4 regions of the Pectobacterium sp. PL64 genome follow, and region 4 is predicted to be linked to each of the others. Evidence: predicted binding sites of a transcription regulator. Region 4 holds the regulator's gene; each other region holds the start of a gene.

Region 1 (4,083 bases), 290 kb from region 4:
GTGCGAGAGGATGGGGTGTCGAGAGGTAAACGAGGTGCGAAATAGCACCTCGCCGATAGAAATAGAAGAGCGGTTAGATGAAGCGCATGGATAAGTCCAGCGCCTGTACGTGCTTGGTTAGCGCCCCCACGGAGATATAGTCCACACCCGTTTCCGCGTAGCCACGCAGCGTGTCGAGGGTGACATTACCGGATATCTCCAGCAGTGCGCGGCCTTGTGTGGTGTTAACGGCTTCCCGGATGTTATCCAGACTGAAATTATCCAGCATGATGATATCGGCGCCCGCTTCCAGCGCTTGCTGTAATTCATCCAGCGATTCGACTTCAACTTCTACCGGAACGTCGCTGCGTAAAGACTGTGCTTTTTCTACCGCATTTTTGATTGAGCCCGCGGCGATGATGTGGTTTTCCTTGATCAGGAAGGCGTCGGATAAACCGAGTCGATGGTTGTCTCCGCCACCGCATGATACGGCGTATTTCAGTGCGGTTCTCAGCCCCGGCAGCGTCTTGCGCGTATCCAGCAGTCGAGTGCGTGTTCCCTGCAATACGGCAACATAGCGGCTGACTTCAGTGGCGACGCCGGATAGCGTTTGCAGGAAGTTCAGCGCGGTACGTTCGCCCGTCAGGAGCTGTTTGGCTGGGCCGGTGATGTCACACAGCGTTTGGTTAGGCGTGATAGCGTCGCCATCGGCAACGTGCCAGACGATCGTTGTCGTGTTGCCCAATTGAGAAAAGACTTCCTCAAGCCAGCGCGTACCACAGAATATGCCCGCTTCACGCGTGATAATGCGTGCGCTGACGGTCTCGTTGTCGGGGAGCAGAAGCGCGGTAATGTCTTGATTAGCATCGACGATGCCACCTAAATCTTCACGCAAGGCCAGTTGCACGCTGGCGGGAATATCTTGTGCAATACGAGCGAGCAAGGCTTGTTGGCGTTGTTCCTGACTGTAGCGACGCGTTGACATGACAAAACTCCGAAGGGGGATTCGGAGGTCTATGCTACCTTGTTTACATCAGGACATCCAGAATGAATAGTTATTACAATTCAGTCGGTTACTGTTATTAATCTTCCGGCGAACATCCGTGGTCGCCGGAAAGAGGAGGCGATTTTAGAAGTTGTAACCGACGACCAGGTAGTAGCCCCAGCCGGTAGATTTCACTTCAAACGGGCCTTTGCCGAAATTAAGTTCTGCGCCATCAGCCCATTGGCCGCCGTTGTGGAAGTAACGAGCGACGAAAGAGTAGTGCCAGTGGTCGTAGCCCAGCGCCAGAATATGGCTGGAGGCAATGGAATTGTTGGTGCGGCTTGAGTTCGATTTATCACGCAGTTCTGAGCCAAAATCGAAATTGGTGAAGCTGATATACGAGACGTTGCCGCCCAGCATTGAGCCCAGTGGGTAAGAGTATTTCACTTTTACACGGTAGCCGTCCCACTCGTTTTCGTTAGCGGCGCCGTAGTTTTGCCATTGGTATTTGGCATAGCCGTTCACTGACAGAGACAGGTCTGTGCCGGTATCAATATCAGTACCTAAGCCCATGTACCAGGTGCTCTGGCGTGAACCGCTGTTGCGACCCTGATCGTAAATAACGTTATTGGCGATGTACCACTCTTTAAACGGACCAAAGCTCAGATCAGCGCCCGTCAGCTTATCAATAGAGAAACGTGGTTCGATCTCGACAAACAGCGGAGAGCCTTTGTCCCAAATGCCACGGCTGTCGGGATCGCCACCAAAAAACTTAGGCGCATCGGCGTAGCCGTAGAAATCGAACCAGTCTTTACGCGCAAATGCTTCGTATTCCAGGTAAGTCGTGCTGTTCAGTTGCGGCCCGAAACGCGTGTGGGCGCTACCGACGACGTTAATGCTCTGGTGCCACCAGTCGGACAGGTATTCGGCTTTATTGCTGTCGGCAAGAGCAGGCATTGAGCATGACAGTGCGAGCAACGCGCCTGCGGCGAAAGTTTTTTTCATGTTAAGTACCATAGTGTTAGACGTTATTTACGTCGTACGTAAGACCGCAAAATAAGTTTTGGTAATATCTAAAAAAATCAGAAGATAATTTTGTCATGCATTTTAAGTAAAAATAGACGCAATGCACGAAAACGATTGCCTTTTGTTATGCCATTACATTTGTAATGTGATTTTAATCACATAATGGTGTTAGGGATTTCACCTTACTAAAAAAGGTATCGGGATTGCGTTTGGGCAGGAAAGCGGCGGGAATATCACAAAACAAACGGTAAAACCTATTGATATCCAGTTGAATAGATAGCGTGGCGCGAAACATGGTATCTTGGAGACAAGCACCTTTTGGCTACAATTGTTTTTACACCTGACATTATTTTTATATCTGACATTGTTTTTATTCCGGAAATTGATTTTTCGCCTGATTCAGCCGGCAAACGATACGATGCGAGGTTATCGCCGATGCTTTTGGAAAATGGCTGGTTATCCGACATTACACACACGCCTTCACCGCATTATGATGGTCGCCCGAATGATGAGGTGCCTTCCCTACTGGTGATCCACAATATCAGTCTGCCGCCCGGCGAGTTTGGCGGGCCGTATATCGATCAACTGTTTACGGCGACGTTGGATCCCACTGCGCATCCTTATTTCGCCGACATTTCCCATTTACGCGTCGCGGCACACTGCCTGATTCGCCGCGATGGGCAAATCACCCAGTATGTGCCTTTCGATCAGCGCGCCTGGCATGCCGGTGTGTCGGTGTTTGAAGGCCGGGAACGCTGTAATGATTTCTCTATTGGCATTGAGCTGGAAGGGACGGATACGCTGCCTTTTACCGCGCAGCAGTATCACTCGCTGGTGGCGATTACACGCCTATTAATGCGGGCCTATCCTATTACGCTATCGCGCATTACCGGACACAGCGACATCGCGCCGGGCCGTAAAACCGACCCCGGACCGGCATTTGACTGGGACGGCTATCATCGTTTGCTACAAGAAAACTGGACAGAGAATAAAGGGAGTCTGGATTAATGACGCTGTTTACACTGTTGCTTACGCTGGCATGGGAACGCTTGTTCAAACAGGGCGAGCACTGGCAGATCGATCATCGGCTTGAGGTTGTATTCCGGCACGTACCGTCTCCGTCTTTATTGCAAACGCTGTTCCTGACGCTCTGTAGCATGGGCATCGTGGCGGGCTTGCTGTGGCTCACGAGCGGTATTCTGTTCGGCCTGATTTCTCTTTTGCTGTGGATTGTCATCAGCCTGATGTGCATTGGCGCGGGTGAAATCCGTCAGCACTATCGGCGCTATTTGCAGGCGGCACAGCGCGGCGAGGCGGATGCCCGCCGGGAAATGGCGGCTGAACTGGCGCTGATTCACGGTCTGCCCGTTGGCACGGGAGAAGAAGAGCAACTGAAAGAGCTGCAAAATGCGCTGCTGTGGATAAATTTCCGGTTTTATTTAGCGCCGCTGTTCTGGTTTATCGCTGCTGGACCCTACGGGCCGATTGCGCTGACGGGGTATGCATTTTTACGCGCCAGACAGACCTGGCTTGCCCGCCACCACACCCCGCTGGAGCGCGCGCAGTCTGGCGTCGATAGTTTACTGCATTGGCTTGATTGGATTCCCGCCCGCTTGGTCGGTGCCGCTTATGCATTGCTGGGGCACGGAGAGAAAGCACTGCCTGCGTGGTTCGCCTCGTTGGGGGATTCCCGCAGTTCACAGTATTGGGTGTTGACTCAACTGGCCCAATTTTCTCTCGCGCGTGAATCCTACGTTGAGCCTGTAGAGACGCCGAAAGCCGCCGTGACGCTGGCGAAAAAGGTGACGCTGGCATTAGTGGTGGTCGTCGCGCTTCTGACGATATACGGTGCGCTGGTTTAATTTCTAAATGTACGTCCCAACCGACGTCCCAGCGCACTCTTCTCTCGCTTATTGCCTGTCTGCGGGCGGTTCGCCGAACACCGGCATACCGTCACGATCCCAGGTGAAGGTTTTAATCCGCGTATGGCGATTCGGGTCATACAGCGGGTCGCCTTCGATCTCCGTGTAGTTGCGGGCGTGGTAAACCAGAACGTCTTCGCCCGTTTCTGTTTGGGTAAAGCTATTATGGCC
Region 2 (4,083 bases), 2.1 Mb from region 4:
TCGGTAGAAACCACTTCGTCTTCGGTGTAGCCCAGAACGCCTTTCAGCTCGCCTTCAGAAGCGGCTTTGATTGCTGCACAAATTTCTTTGTAAGACGCTGGTTTTTCCAGACGTGCAGTCAGGTCAACAACAGAAACGTTAGGGGTAGGAACGCGGAACGCCATACCAGTCAGTTTGCCGTTCAGCTCAGGAATCACTTTACCTACTGCTTTAGCAGCACCGGTAGAAGATGGGATGATGTTCTGTGCTGCGCCGCGGCCGCCGCGCCAGTCTTTGTGAGACGGGCCATCAACGGTTTTCTGCGTTGCAGTGGTTGCGTGAACGGTGGTCATCAGTGCTTCAACGATACCGAAGTTGTCGTTGATGACTTTTGCCAGTGGCGCCAGGCAGTTGGTGGTGCAAGATGCGTTAGAAACGATTTCCTGACCAGCGTAAGTTTTGTGGTTTACGCCCATAACGAACATCGGGGTGTCATCTTTAGATGGACCAGTCAGAACGACTTTCTTCGCACCAGCAGCGATGTGTTTACGTGCAGTGTCGTCAGTCAGGAACAGGCCAGTTGCTTCAGCAACAACGTCCACGTTGACTTCGTTCCACTTCAGGTTTGCAGGATCGCGCTCTGCGGTAACACGAATGGTTTTGCCGTTAACAACCAGGTGGCCATCTTTAACTTCAACGGTGCCGTTGAAACGACCATGAGTTGAGTCGTACTTCAGCATGTACGCCATGTACTCAGCATCTAACAGGTCGTTGATTGCAACGATCTCGATGTCAGAACGCTCTTGCGCAGCGCGGAAAACAATACGGCCGATACGGCCAAAACCGTTGATACCTACTTTGATAGTCATATATTCCACCAGCTATTGGTTTGTGAATAAAAGGTTGGTTGTAAAATTACAAAAACCTTGCTGAGCGTCAAGCGGAATCGTGTCAATAGTTGCTGTAAGTCAAACCTATGACCAAACTTTGTGCGAAAACCGCTCGACCCTGTAACTAAGTAACATCTAAGACTGATATGAGGGTGAAATGCATCATATAAAGCCTGTGTGATCTCAATATGTGATGCACATCACAATTAAATATTCATGCTAATAACATTCCTAATATTAGGCCAGAACAGCCTGTTAGGTTGTTAATTTTTTGTTATAATCAATGATTAATTGAATTGATAATACCCGCCGTGAGACTTCCTATGACTAACGACTCTGCTTCGCGTACCCCATCCGACAATACTGAATTGACAGAGATGCAGCGCTATGTCACCCAGCAACGTGGTACGGAACCTGCGTTTTCAGGCAAATTGCTGCATAACAAGCGCACTGGCGCTTATCACTGCCTGTGCTGCCAGGCTCCGCTGTTTTATTCCGACAGCAAATACGACTCTGGCTGTGGCTGGCCGAGCTTCGATCAGCCGGTCTCCTCAGAGGCTATTCGCTATCTGGAAGATGATTCACACAATATGCGCCGTATCGAGATCCGCTGCGGGCAGTGTGATGCGCACCTGGGGCACGTGTTCCCTGATGGCCCGAAAACCACGGGTGAACGCTACTGCGTGAATTCGGCTTCACTGAGTTTCATCGACGACGTTGATGGCGAACGCGTTGACGGGTAATCTGTCTGCGATAGGTGCGACGGCGATAAGCTAGATGATAGCTTGCTTTAAACGATTCAGCTACTAAAAACGCTGTTAGCACAAGAACCCAGTAAGAATAAATCTGACCTTTCTCGGAGCAGAAACCGGATATGGAACTCAATGATCTGATCGACGCCATGACGCCAGAAATTTACCAACGGTTAGTCACGGCGGTGGAGTTGGGCAAATGGCCAGACGGTGTCGCGTTGACGGCGGAACAGAAAGAAAACTGCCTGCAAATGGTGATGATGTGGCAGGCTCGCCATAATGAACAGGCTGAGCACATGACGATTGGCACTGATGGCGAAATCGTGATGAAGAGCAAGCAGGAGCTGAAGCGCGAGTTTAACATCGCTGACGCTATTATTACGTTAAAACCCGACGCGTAAAACAGAAGCAGGCAGCCGCACGGCTGCCGCTATTTCGGTTGTTAGTCGCGTTAGTCAGCGGCAGACAACGTAGTAAGAAACTGCGTCATATCCGTCAATGTCGCCCCACGCTGTGCCATTTCCCGTAATGCGAATTCGCTGTCATCAGGCGAAAGATTCACGCCGCGACAGCCATCCACCAAGACTTCGGTGTGATAGCCCAGCGCAATCGCATCCAGCACGCTGAACTTGACGCAATAATCAGTCGCCAGCCCCAGAATGGTTAAATGGGTGATGTGGTTGGCGTGTAGCCACGCATCCAATTCGGTTTTCACTCGATGTCCGTTATCGAAAAAAGCGCTATAGCTGTCGATCTCCGGCTGAATCCCTTTTTGTACGATCCACTGAATGGCTGACTGATTCAGTGCTGGATGAAAATCAGCGCCGGTTGTTCCCTGTACGCAGTGAATGGGCCACCAGATCTGCGGCCATCCGTTTAACTCGCCGAGTTCTCCGACCTTGGTATACGCATTAACCGCAAAACTGCCGTGATTGGCAGGGTGCCAATCCTGGCTGGCAATTACTGGAACGCCAGCGGCGATGCAGGCCTCAATCGCACAGTTGGCAACCGCAACAACATGGTCGCCTTCGTTAACGGCCAGTGCGCCGCCGGGACAAAAATCGTTTTGTAAATCAACTAATAGCAATGCTTTTTTCATTACGACTCCGTGATTGACTCAATCTTTATCGCTCAATTCCCCATGCAGGTTCTGCTGCATCAGCTGGCGAATTTCATCGGCGCTTAGGTCTTGCTGGCTCAGTAAGTAATGCAGCTTGGTCAACGCGGCTTCGACGGTCATGTCAAAACCACTGATAACGCCCGCATGCGCCAGCGCATTGCCTGTCGCATAACCGCCCATGTTTACGCGCCCAGAAATACACTGTGTCAGGTTGACGACCACAATACCGCGTGCGGAGGCTTCACGTAATTCGTGCAGTAGTCCGGGGCTTTGCGGCGCGTTGCCAACGCCGTAGGAACGCAGGATAAGCGCTTTCACCGGCTGACGGAGGAAATTGCTGATGACATCGGCAGAAATGCCGGGATAAATCGTAATCACCCCGATAGGCTGCGGTGTAATGTGATGCACTTTCAGCGGCGGACAGTTGTTACATTCCACGGTCGGTGCCAGCCGACGAATATGGATACCGGCTTCGAGCAGCGGTGGATAGTTGGGGGAGGCAAAAGCATCAAAGCCATCCGCGTGAGCTTTGGTGGTTCGGTTGCCGCGCAGCAGTTTGTTATTGAAGAAGAGGGCGACTTCATTAATCGGATGATTAGCTGCAACGTACAGCGCGTTCAGCAGGTTGGTCTGACCGTCCGAGCGCAATTCCGCTAGCGGAATTTGTGACCCTGTCACGATAACCGGCTTAGCAAGATTTTCCAGCATAAACGAGAGCGCGGATGCGGTGAACGCCATCGTGTCAGTACCATGCAGAATCACGAAACCATCGTAGTCATCGTAATGGTTTTGAATATCGTCCGCGATGGATTGCCAATCCGCTGGCGTCATATCAGACGAGTCGATCAGCGGGTCATATTCATGAATCGTGAACGACGGCATCTCTTCGCGGTGGAATTCCGGCATTTTTGCCAACTGCTGCTGTAAATGACCGGATACCGGGACGTAGCCATTAGCAGAGCGCTGCATGCCGATGGTGCCGCCCGTATAGGCGACATAAATGGATTTCTTTCGCATGGTGGTGTGAGTCAGGGTTAAACCGAGAATTATAGAGGGAAAAACAGCCCGGTAATATCACCATAAGTAATGACTATTACCGGGCTAGACTTGAGGTTTGTCTAAACGCTACCGGACTTCTCCGCAGGTAAGGCAAAATGCGTACCGGTTCTGCGGGTCGTTCAGGTTATTCATGATGGACGGCTGTGACCGCATGGCTTCCGCCAGCTGTGCGACCGGAGCTGGCAGCATAGACTGGACGGCAACGGGCAGCAGGGCATAAACGGAGGCGTTCACCTGATTCAGCATCGTGTCGAGCAAACCTGGCTGTTCGGCATACCAGTTC
Region 3 (4,083 bases), 160 kb from region 4:
AAAATCGGTGAACAGGCCGTCAACATTCGCCTGATAGTAGAGAATGTCGTAGAGCCGATCGATATCGCTAGCGTACGCCGGTAGCCTGTCGGCCCTTGCCGTGAACGGATGAACCTGAAGTTTATGCTGGTGGACTTCCTTCACCATGTCGGTAAAGGTGATGTGGCCAGGCGTCGATCCTTTCTGGATGAGCATGTGATAGTCCGGGCCGATACCGTCGGCATAGGTCGCAATCTGCTGCATAGCGCCGGGCTTTTGCATCCAGTCATAGTTGTAATTCACCCACGTCCCATCGGCCTGCTTCTCGTAGGTTTCATGCCAGTTGGTATAGGCAATCAGTTGAATCAGGTTCAGATCCATCTTCATCTGCGGCTGCAATTCGGTTTTGATGCGTTTTAGCTCCGCGACGTCAAACGATTGCAGGAAGACCTTATCGCTCTTCTTCGTATAGCCATACTGCTTCAGCACGGTCAGCGTTTCGCGCGCGATGTCTTTCCCTTCCTGATGGTGAAACCACGGCGCTTTGATTTCGGGGTAGAGTCCGATGTTTTTGCCGGTTGAGTGGTTCAGACCCTGAATAAACTCAATTTCTTCCTGAAAGGTATGAATACGGAAGTCGGATTTCCACATCGGAAAACGGTTCGGGTAACTCTGTACCTGCTTGCCGTCTTTGATGTCGAATCCTTCGGTAAATTTTAGCGATTTGATCTCTTGTAGCGTGAAGTCGATAGCGTAAAAGCGTCCATCTTTACGGGCGCGTTGTGGAAAACGTTCTGCCACGTCGGTCACGCGATCCAGATAGTGATCGTGCAGGACAATGAGCGCGTTATCTTTGGTGAGTACCAGATCCTGCTCCAGATAATCGGCACCCTGAGCGTAGGCCATCGCTTTTGCAGGAAGCGTATGCTCAGGCAGATAGCCGCTGGCACCGCGGTGGGCAATAACGATTTTGTCGGTTGATGAAGCGAAAGTACTAGTACTAAAAGAAACGGAGAGCGCGAGGGCGGAGAGTAGGGATGTTACGGTAACGTTCATGCGATCAAACCTCTTTCTGTTGAGAGAAAGGCGGCGTCATCATGACGCCGCCAGAGGGATGCTTACAAGAGCGGGTTAGGCGCGATGGGCTAACTCTGCTTTATGCTTTTTCTCATTCAGCATAACAACAACCAGAAGAATTACAGCCAGAATGCTGCCGCCGATCATGACCATGAAGCCGCCGTCCCAACCGAAGAAGTCAACGGTGTAGCCGACGATGGCGCTAGCGGCAACGGAACCGCCCAGGTAGCCGAACAGACCGGTGAAGCCCGCTGCGGTACCCGCTGCTTTTTTCGGTGCCAGTTCCAGTGCATGCAGACCAATCAGCATGACCGGGCCGTAAATCAGGAAGCCGATGACGATCATACAGGCCATGTCCACACCTGGATTGCCGGCTGGGTTCATCCAGTAAACGATGGTTGCTATTGTCACCAGCGTCATGAAGAACACGCCCGTTGCACCACGGTTGCCTTTGAAGACCTTGTCGGACATCCAACCGCACAGCAGCGTGCCCGGAATACCTGCGTATTCGTAGAAGAAATAGGCCCAGGAAGACTTATCCAGTGCGAAGTGTTTAACTTCCTTCAGGTAGGTCGGTGACCAATCGAGGATACCGTAACGCAGCAGGTAAACGAAGACGTTGGCAATCGCGATGTACCACAGCAGTTTGTTCGGGAAAACGTACTGCATGAAGATCTGCTTAGCCGTCAGTTCTTCTTCCGCTTTTTCATTGTAATCAACCGGATAATCGTTTTTGTACTCTTCAATTGGCGGCAGACCACAGGATTGCGGCGTGTCACGCATCAGTGCAAAAGCGATCATGGCAATCAGAATGGCGGCGAAGGCCGGCATATAGAGTGCTGCTTTCCAGTCGTTGAACCAGGCCATACCCAGCAGGAACAGCAGAGGAGGAATACCACCGCCGACGTTGTGAGCACAGTTCCATACGGACACGATGCCACCACGTTCTTTCTGCGACCACCAGTGAACCATGGTACGTCCGCACGGCGGCCAACCCATACCCTGGAACCATCCGCACAGGAACAGCAGGACAAACATAATCGCAATGCTGGACGTTGCCCACGGCACGAAGCCCATGAACAGCATGACCGCACCAGACAGAATCAGACCCGCAGGCAGGAACACGCGTGGGTTAGAACGGTCGGATATCGACCCCATGATGAATTTAGAAAAGCCATAGGCGATGGAAATGCCGGACAGCGCAAAACCCAGATCGCCACGCGAGAAGCCTTGCTCAATCAGGTAAGGCATGGCGAGTGCGAAGTTTTTACGCACCAGATAGTAGGCGGCGTAGCCAAAAAAGATCCCCATGAAAATCTGCCAGCGCAGGCGGCGATAGAGCGGATCGACGTGTTCTTGCGACACGCGCGGCTGGTGGGCGGCGGGCCTAAAAATACTCAGCATAGAGATCTCCAATGCGAAAAAAAACGATAGCTTTTTTGTTCTATTACGAACGTTATTGTAAGGGGATAGCGTGCAAATGAGTGTGATTCATGACGCTGATGTTACACTTTTATGAAACTGTGACGATTTTTGCGCTCATGTTAACAGAATCGGAAAATTCCACAGTGCGGTTTTAGTGACCTAAATCACACTTATTGTTTTTAAACCCCGCTTTATTTTCGTTTAGTGTTCGTTTTTGCTCTTTATCAAACATTAACCCTTCTTTCTGTGTCCCAATAGCAACATGTATACCATCCGCCTGGAGCGAGACATGAAGCAAAATACGGGGAACTGGCGTGAAACTGACGTGGTTGTCATCGGCGGTGGTGCGACGGGAGCGGGAACGGCACGGGACTGTGCTCTGCGTGGACTGCGCTGCCTGCTGCTTGAACGTTATGATATTGCGACCGGAGCGACCGGCCGTAATCACGGCTTATTACACAGCGGCGCCCGCTATGCGGTAACCGATGGCGAGTCTGCCCGCGAATGTATTGAAGAAAACCAGATTCTCCGGCGGATCGCTCGCCACTGTATTGAACCTACCGACGGTCTGTTTATCACCTTGCCCGAAGACGATCTCGGCTGGCAGGCACAGTTTATTACCGCCTGCCAGCAGGCGGGGATTCGCGCGCAGGCGTTGGACCCGCAGGAAGCGTTACGACTGGAACCGGCAGCAAATCCGACGCTGATTGGCGCGGTGCGCGTGCCGGATGGGTCGGTCGATCCTTTTCGCCTGACGGCGGCCAACATGATCGATGCCTGCGAGCACGGCGCGGAAGTCTTGACCTATCACGAGGTCATTGGTCTGATTCGCAAGGGCGATCGTATTACCGGCGTGCGCGTTTTCGACCATAAAAAAGGTGTAGAAACAGAAATTTATGCACAGATAGTAGTCAACGCGGGCGGTATTTGGGGGCAGCACATTGCGGAATATGCCGATCTGCGCGTGCGCATGTTCCCGGCAAAAGGCGCGCTGTTGATTCTTGGACACCGTATCAACAACATGGTGATCAACCGCTGCCGAAAACCAGCAGATGCCGACATTCTGGTGCCGGGCGATACCATTTCGCTGATTGGCACCACCTCAACCCACATCGATTACGATCAAATCGACAATATGCTGGTGACGCCTGCCGAGGTGGAAACGCTGATGCGGGAAGGTTCGATGCTGGCACCGACGTTGGCGAGCACGCGTATTCTGCGCGCCTATGCGGGCGTCCGACCGCTGGTTGCCAGCGATAGCGACCCGAGCGGCCGTAGCGTGAGCCGCGGCATTGTGCTGCTCGACCATGCCAGCCGCGACGGGCTGGAAGGGTTCATTACTATCACTGGCGGCAAGCTGATGACCTACCGGCTGATGGCGGAGTGGGTGACAGACGCCATCTGCAAAAAGCTGGGTCATGACGTGGCCTGCTCGACGGCACAGACGCCGCTGCCCGGTTCTGAATCGCTGGAGGAGGTGAAATCCGCTCCTCACGCCCTGTCTGCTTATCCTGCGGCAAAACCGCTCTCTGCGCCGCTGCGCGGTTCGGCGATTTATCGCCACGGTGAACGTGCCGGAAGAATGCTGTCCGGTGAGCGTCT
Region 4 (4,083 bases):
CCCGCGAAGTTTGTACCCGTGAAAGGTAAAGGGAGCCGCGTCTGGGATCAGGACGGCCGCGAGTATATCGATTTTTCCGGTGGTATTGCGGTTACGGCGCTGGGTCACTGCCATCCTGCATTGGTGAATGCGTTGCAGCAGCAGGGTGAAAAGCTGTGGCACACCAGCAATATTTTCACTAATGAGCCTGCGCTACGCCTCGCCAGCAAATTGATTGATGCTACTTTTGCCGACCGCGTGTTCTTTGTTAACTCCGGTGCTGAGGCTAACGAAGCGGCCTTTAAGCTGGCGCGTCACTATGCGGTTAAACGCCATAGTCCGTATAAAACCAAGATCATCTCCTTCTACAATGCATTCCATGGTCGGACGCTGTTCACCGTCTCGGTCGGCGGACAGCCTAAATATGCCGACGGTTTCGGACCTAAGCCTGCGGATATTGTTCATGTTCCCTTCAACGATCTGGCTGCGGTTAAAGCGGTGATGGACGATCACACCTGTGCAGTCGTGCTGGAGCCGATTCAGGGTGAAGGGGGGATTACGCCTGCTACGCCTGAGTTTTTACAAGGCGTTCGCGATCTGTGCGATCAGCACAAGGCGCTACTGGTGTTTGATGAAGTGCAGAGCGGAATGGGGCGTACTGGCAAACTATTCAGCTACATGCACTACGGCATTACGCCGGATATTCTCACAACGGCTAAAGCCTTGGGCGGTGGTTTCCCAATTAGCGCGATGCTGACGACGGAAGAGATCGCATCGGCCATGACGGTTGGTGTACACGGCACCACCTATGGCGGCAATCCGCTGGCCTGTGCGGTGGCGGAAGCCGCGCTGGATATTATCAACACGCCGGAAGTGCTGTCAGGCGTGGCGGATCGCCACGATCGCTTTGTCAGTGAGCTTGAGAAAATCAATCAGCAGTACGGTGTATTCGAACAGGTTCGCGGTATGGGGTTGCTGTTGGGCGCGGAACTGAAACCGCAATGGCACGGTCGTGCAGGCGAGTTTCTGGCGGCGGCAACGGCTCAGGGGCTTATGGTACTGATGGCTGGGCCGAATGTGATCCGCTTTGTACCGTCTTTGATCATTAATGAAGACGATATTGTGCAAGGGATGGCCAAATTCGCCAAAGCCGTCGCGCAGGTCGTTAACGCAGCAAACTGACTCTGTTCTTAAAAGATCAGCTATAAAAAAACGTAGGGAACGTTTTTCAACGTCGTTTTGCGACGGCCCGTAGGGTGGTGAGCAGGACGCTCGCCATAAAAAAACGTAGGGAACGTTTTTCAACGTCGCTTGCGACGGCCCGCAGGGTGGCGAGCAGGATGTTCGCCATAAAAAAAGCGTGAGGCCGAGGCTTCACGCTTTTTTATTGGTAGGGTACCGCGACAGGGGCTTAGCGAGTGCCGTAAACGACAATCGTTTTACCGTGTGCAGAGATCAGGTTCTGGTCTTCTAACATTTTCAGAATGCGGCCCACGGTTTCACGCGAGCAGCCAACGATTTGCCCAATTTCCTGACGAGTAATTTTTATTTGCATGCCATCTGGATGCGTCATGGCATCAGGTTGTTTGGCCAGGTTGAGTAGGGTTTGGGCAATACGGCCGGTCACATCAAGGAAGGCGAGGTTGCCGACTTTCTCAGAGGTAACCTGAAGTCTGCTTGCCATTTGCGCAGACAGACGCATGAGGATATCCGGGTTAACCTGGATGAGCTGGCGGAATTTTTTATAGGAAATTTCAGCCACTTCACAGGCAGTTTTTGCCCGAACCCAGGCGCTGCGTTCCTGACCTTCTTCAAACAGGCCGAGCTCGCCGATAAAATCGCCCTGATTGAGGTAGGAGAGAATCATTTCCTTGCCTTCTTCATCTTTGATTAGCACTGCGACAGAGCCTTTCACGATGTAGTAAAGCGTTTCTGCTTTTTCACCTTGGTGAATCAGCGTGCTCTTCGATGGATACTTGTGAATATGACAATGGGAAAGGAACCATTCGAGAGTTGGGTCTGTTTGCGGTTTGCCGAGAACCATTCGCTATCATCCTCTGTTGTAATTCACTGCGCAAATTACAGGGGTCAGAGTTCCCTGTACGGCGTGTTTAACTGCTAAAAAAATAAAATTCAGTCTAGGCAGAATGACGTCAGGGAATATACTGAAACCTCTGTACCCTTTATTTTCCGGTTGCTGCCTTGCCGCACCGTAAACATGGCTGGGGTATGTCTGGCCAGGTCATCATCTTCTTCGTTTCTGGGTTTGTCCAGAAAAGGTCTATTCTATTTTCGTTTTAACACAGCTTTAAGGACGTGTCTTGTGTTGTCTCGCTTCAGCATGACAAAGCGCTGATTAACGCTGGTTTTTGTACAGTAACGGTATAAATTTTCAAAAAATTTTTAGTGGAGAGGCATCATGCAGGCACGGGTAAAATGGGTTGAATGCTTAACGTTTTTGGGCGAATCCGCATCAGGGCATCAGATATTGATGGACGGCAATTCCGGTGATAAAGCGCCGAGTCCGATGGAAATGGTGTTGATGTCTGTAGGCGGATGCAGCGCGATTGATGTGGTATCGATTCTGCAAAAAGGCCGCAACGATGTCGCGGATTGCGAAGTGAAATTAACGTCAGAGCGTCGGTCTGACGCGCCGCGTTTATTTACCCACATCAATCTGCATTTTATCGTGACGGGAAAAGGATTGACCGACAAAGTTGTCGAGCGAGCCGTTGCACTGTCGGCGGAAAAATACTGCTCTGTCGCACTGATGCTGGGCAAAGCCGTTGAGGTGACGCACAGCCACGAAATTAGGGTGCTGGCATAACCCCTGTCTCTGGGCACTAATTCTGGTCACTTAAGCCTGTTATTAGGGGAAACACAGGGGGAGGTTCCCGTAGGGAGGCCTCACCCCTGTGGTCGCCCCGTGTATCTCGATGCTTATTCGATGGTTTTCCCTTCAATTAACCGCTGTACCAGCGGCGCCATGATTAATTCCATCGCCAACCCCATTTTCCCGCCGGGAACGACCAGCGTGTTGATGTGGGAGATAAAGGAACCCTGCAACATGGCGAGCAGATAGGGATAATCAATATTATCCAATCCCTGAAAGTGAATCACGACGAAGCTTTCGTCCAGTGAAGGAATCGACTTGGCGGCGAACGGGTTGGAGGTGTCCACGGTAGGCACGCGCTGGAAGTTGATGTGGGTGCGAGAGAACTGTGGCGTGATATAGGTGATGTAGTCTTCCATTGAGCGGACGACGGAATCCATCACTGCTTCACGCGAGTGGCCGCGCTCATTGACGTCACGAATCAGCTTTTGAATCCATTCCAGGTTGACGATCGGTACCACGCCGACGAGTAAATCCACATGCTGTGCCACGTCGTTTTGCTCGGTGACCACGCCGCCGTGCAGTCCTTCATAGAACAGGATATCGGTGGGTTCCGGCATTGGTTCCCACGGCGTGAACGTTCCGGGAACCTGATTATAGGGAATCGCTTCATCGTAGGTGTGAAGGTATTTACGCGTCTGGCCGCGCCCGTGCAGGCCATATTCAATAAACGACTGTTCCAGCAGGCTGAAATCATTCGCTTCCGGGCCGAAATAACTGATGTGGCGTCCTAAATCACGCGCTTTACGAATCGCCATATCCATTTCCGGACGGGTATAGCGGTGAAAGCTATCGCCTTCTAACTGGGCGGCACGCAGATCAAACTGCTGGAAAATCTTACGGAAGGCCAGACTGGTTGTCGTGGTTCCCGCTCCGCTGGAGCCGGTAACCGCAATAATCGGATGCTGATGTGACATAAGGTGCGTGACTCCGTGATCGCGATGCCCGCGTAGACCGAAGGCCTGCGCGCATCCTCAAAAAAGACGTAATTGTCATCATTGTTAGCATGTTTGGCGCGTTCTTTCACGACTTTCGGCGTGCTCAATAAGGGGCATGCCCTCCGGAATTGAGCTGGTTACGCGGCATGATATTGAGAGTTTCATGTAACTCAGACCACACCAACACCACCTCGCCAGATTGGAGTTGGCCGCGGATATCTTCCACTTTCTGTGCCAGCGAACGCTCCTGTTCGCCATAATCGGTGCCTTCCC

What was found. Region 4 encodes CRP, which controls carbon source genes, mostly activating them, when cyclic AMP is high. Its sites were predicted from a motif close to ATGTGANNNNNNTCACAT; they were not measured.
Region 1: the regulator CRP is predicted to act here: its motif matches at 2,134-2,151, upstream of HP572_RS16350 (nucleoside-specific channel-forming protein Tsx).
Region 2: the regulator CRP is predicted to act here: its motif matches at 1,058-1,075, upstream of msrB (peptide-methionine (R)-S-oxide reductase MsrB).
Region 3: the regulator CRP is predicted to act here: its motif matches at 2,634-2,651, upstream of glpT (glycerol-3-phosphate transporter).

The regions. Positions count from the first base shown of each region.
Region 1 covers NZ_CP092070.1:3,650,821-3,654,903, reverse strand. Annotated here, with positions in the region: gene nadC (carboxylating nicotinate-nucleotide diphosphorylase) at 74-964, opposite strand; gene HP572_RS16350 (nucleoside-specific channel-forming protein Tsx) at 1,109-1,969, opposite strand; gene ampD (1,6-anhydro-N-acetylmuramyl-L-alanine amidase AmpD) at 2,426-2,998, shown strand; gene ampE (beta-lactamase regulator AmpE) at 2,998-3,852, shown strand; gene HP572_RS16335 (family 43 glycosylhydrolase) at 3,901-4,083, opposite strand, start outside.
Region 2 covers NZ_CP092070.1:1,860,083-1,864,165, forward strand. Annotated here, with positions in the region: gene gapA (glyceraldehyde-3-phosphate dehydrogenase) at 1-848, opposite strand, end outside; gene msrB (peptide-methionine (R)-S-oxide reductase MsrB) at 1,193-1,612, shown strand; gene HP572_RS08180 (YeaC family protein) at 1,744-2,022, shown strand; gene pncA (bifunctional nicotinamidase/pyrazinamidase) at 2,073-2,720, opposite strand; gene ansA (asparaginase) at 2,739-3,758, opposite strand; gene sppA (signal peptide peptidase SppA) at 3,867-4,083, opposite strand, start outside.
Region 3 covers NZ_CP092070.1:4,106,318-4,110,400, reverse strand. Annotated here, with positions in the region: gene glpQ (glycerophosphodiester phosphodiesterase) at 1-1,035, opposite strand, end outside; gene glpT (glycerol-3-phosphate transporter) at 1,111-2,460, opposite strand; gene glpA (anaerobic glycerol-3-phosphate dehydrogenase subunit A) at 2,771-4,083, shown strand, end outside.
Region 4 covers NZ_CP092070.1:3,945,548-3,949,630, reverse strand. Annotated here, with positions in the region: gene HP572_RS17745 (aspartate aminotransferase family protein) at 1-1,161, shown strand, start outside; gene crp (cAMP-activated global transcriptional regulator CRP) at 1,391-2,023, opposite strand; gene HP572_RS17735 (OsmC family protein) at 2,399-2,806, shown strand; gene HP572_RS17730 (phosphoribulokinase) at 2,920-3,789, opposite strand; gene HP572_RS17725 (YheU family protein) at 3,914-4,083, opposite strand, start outside.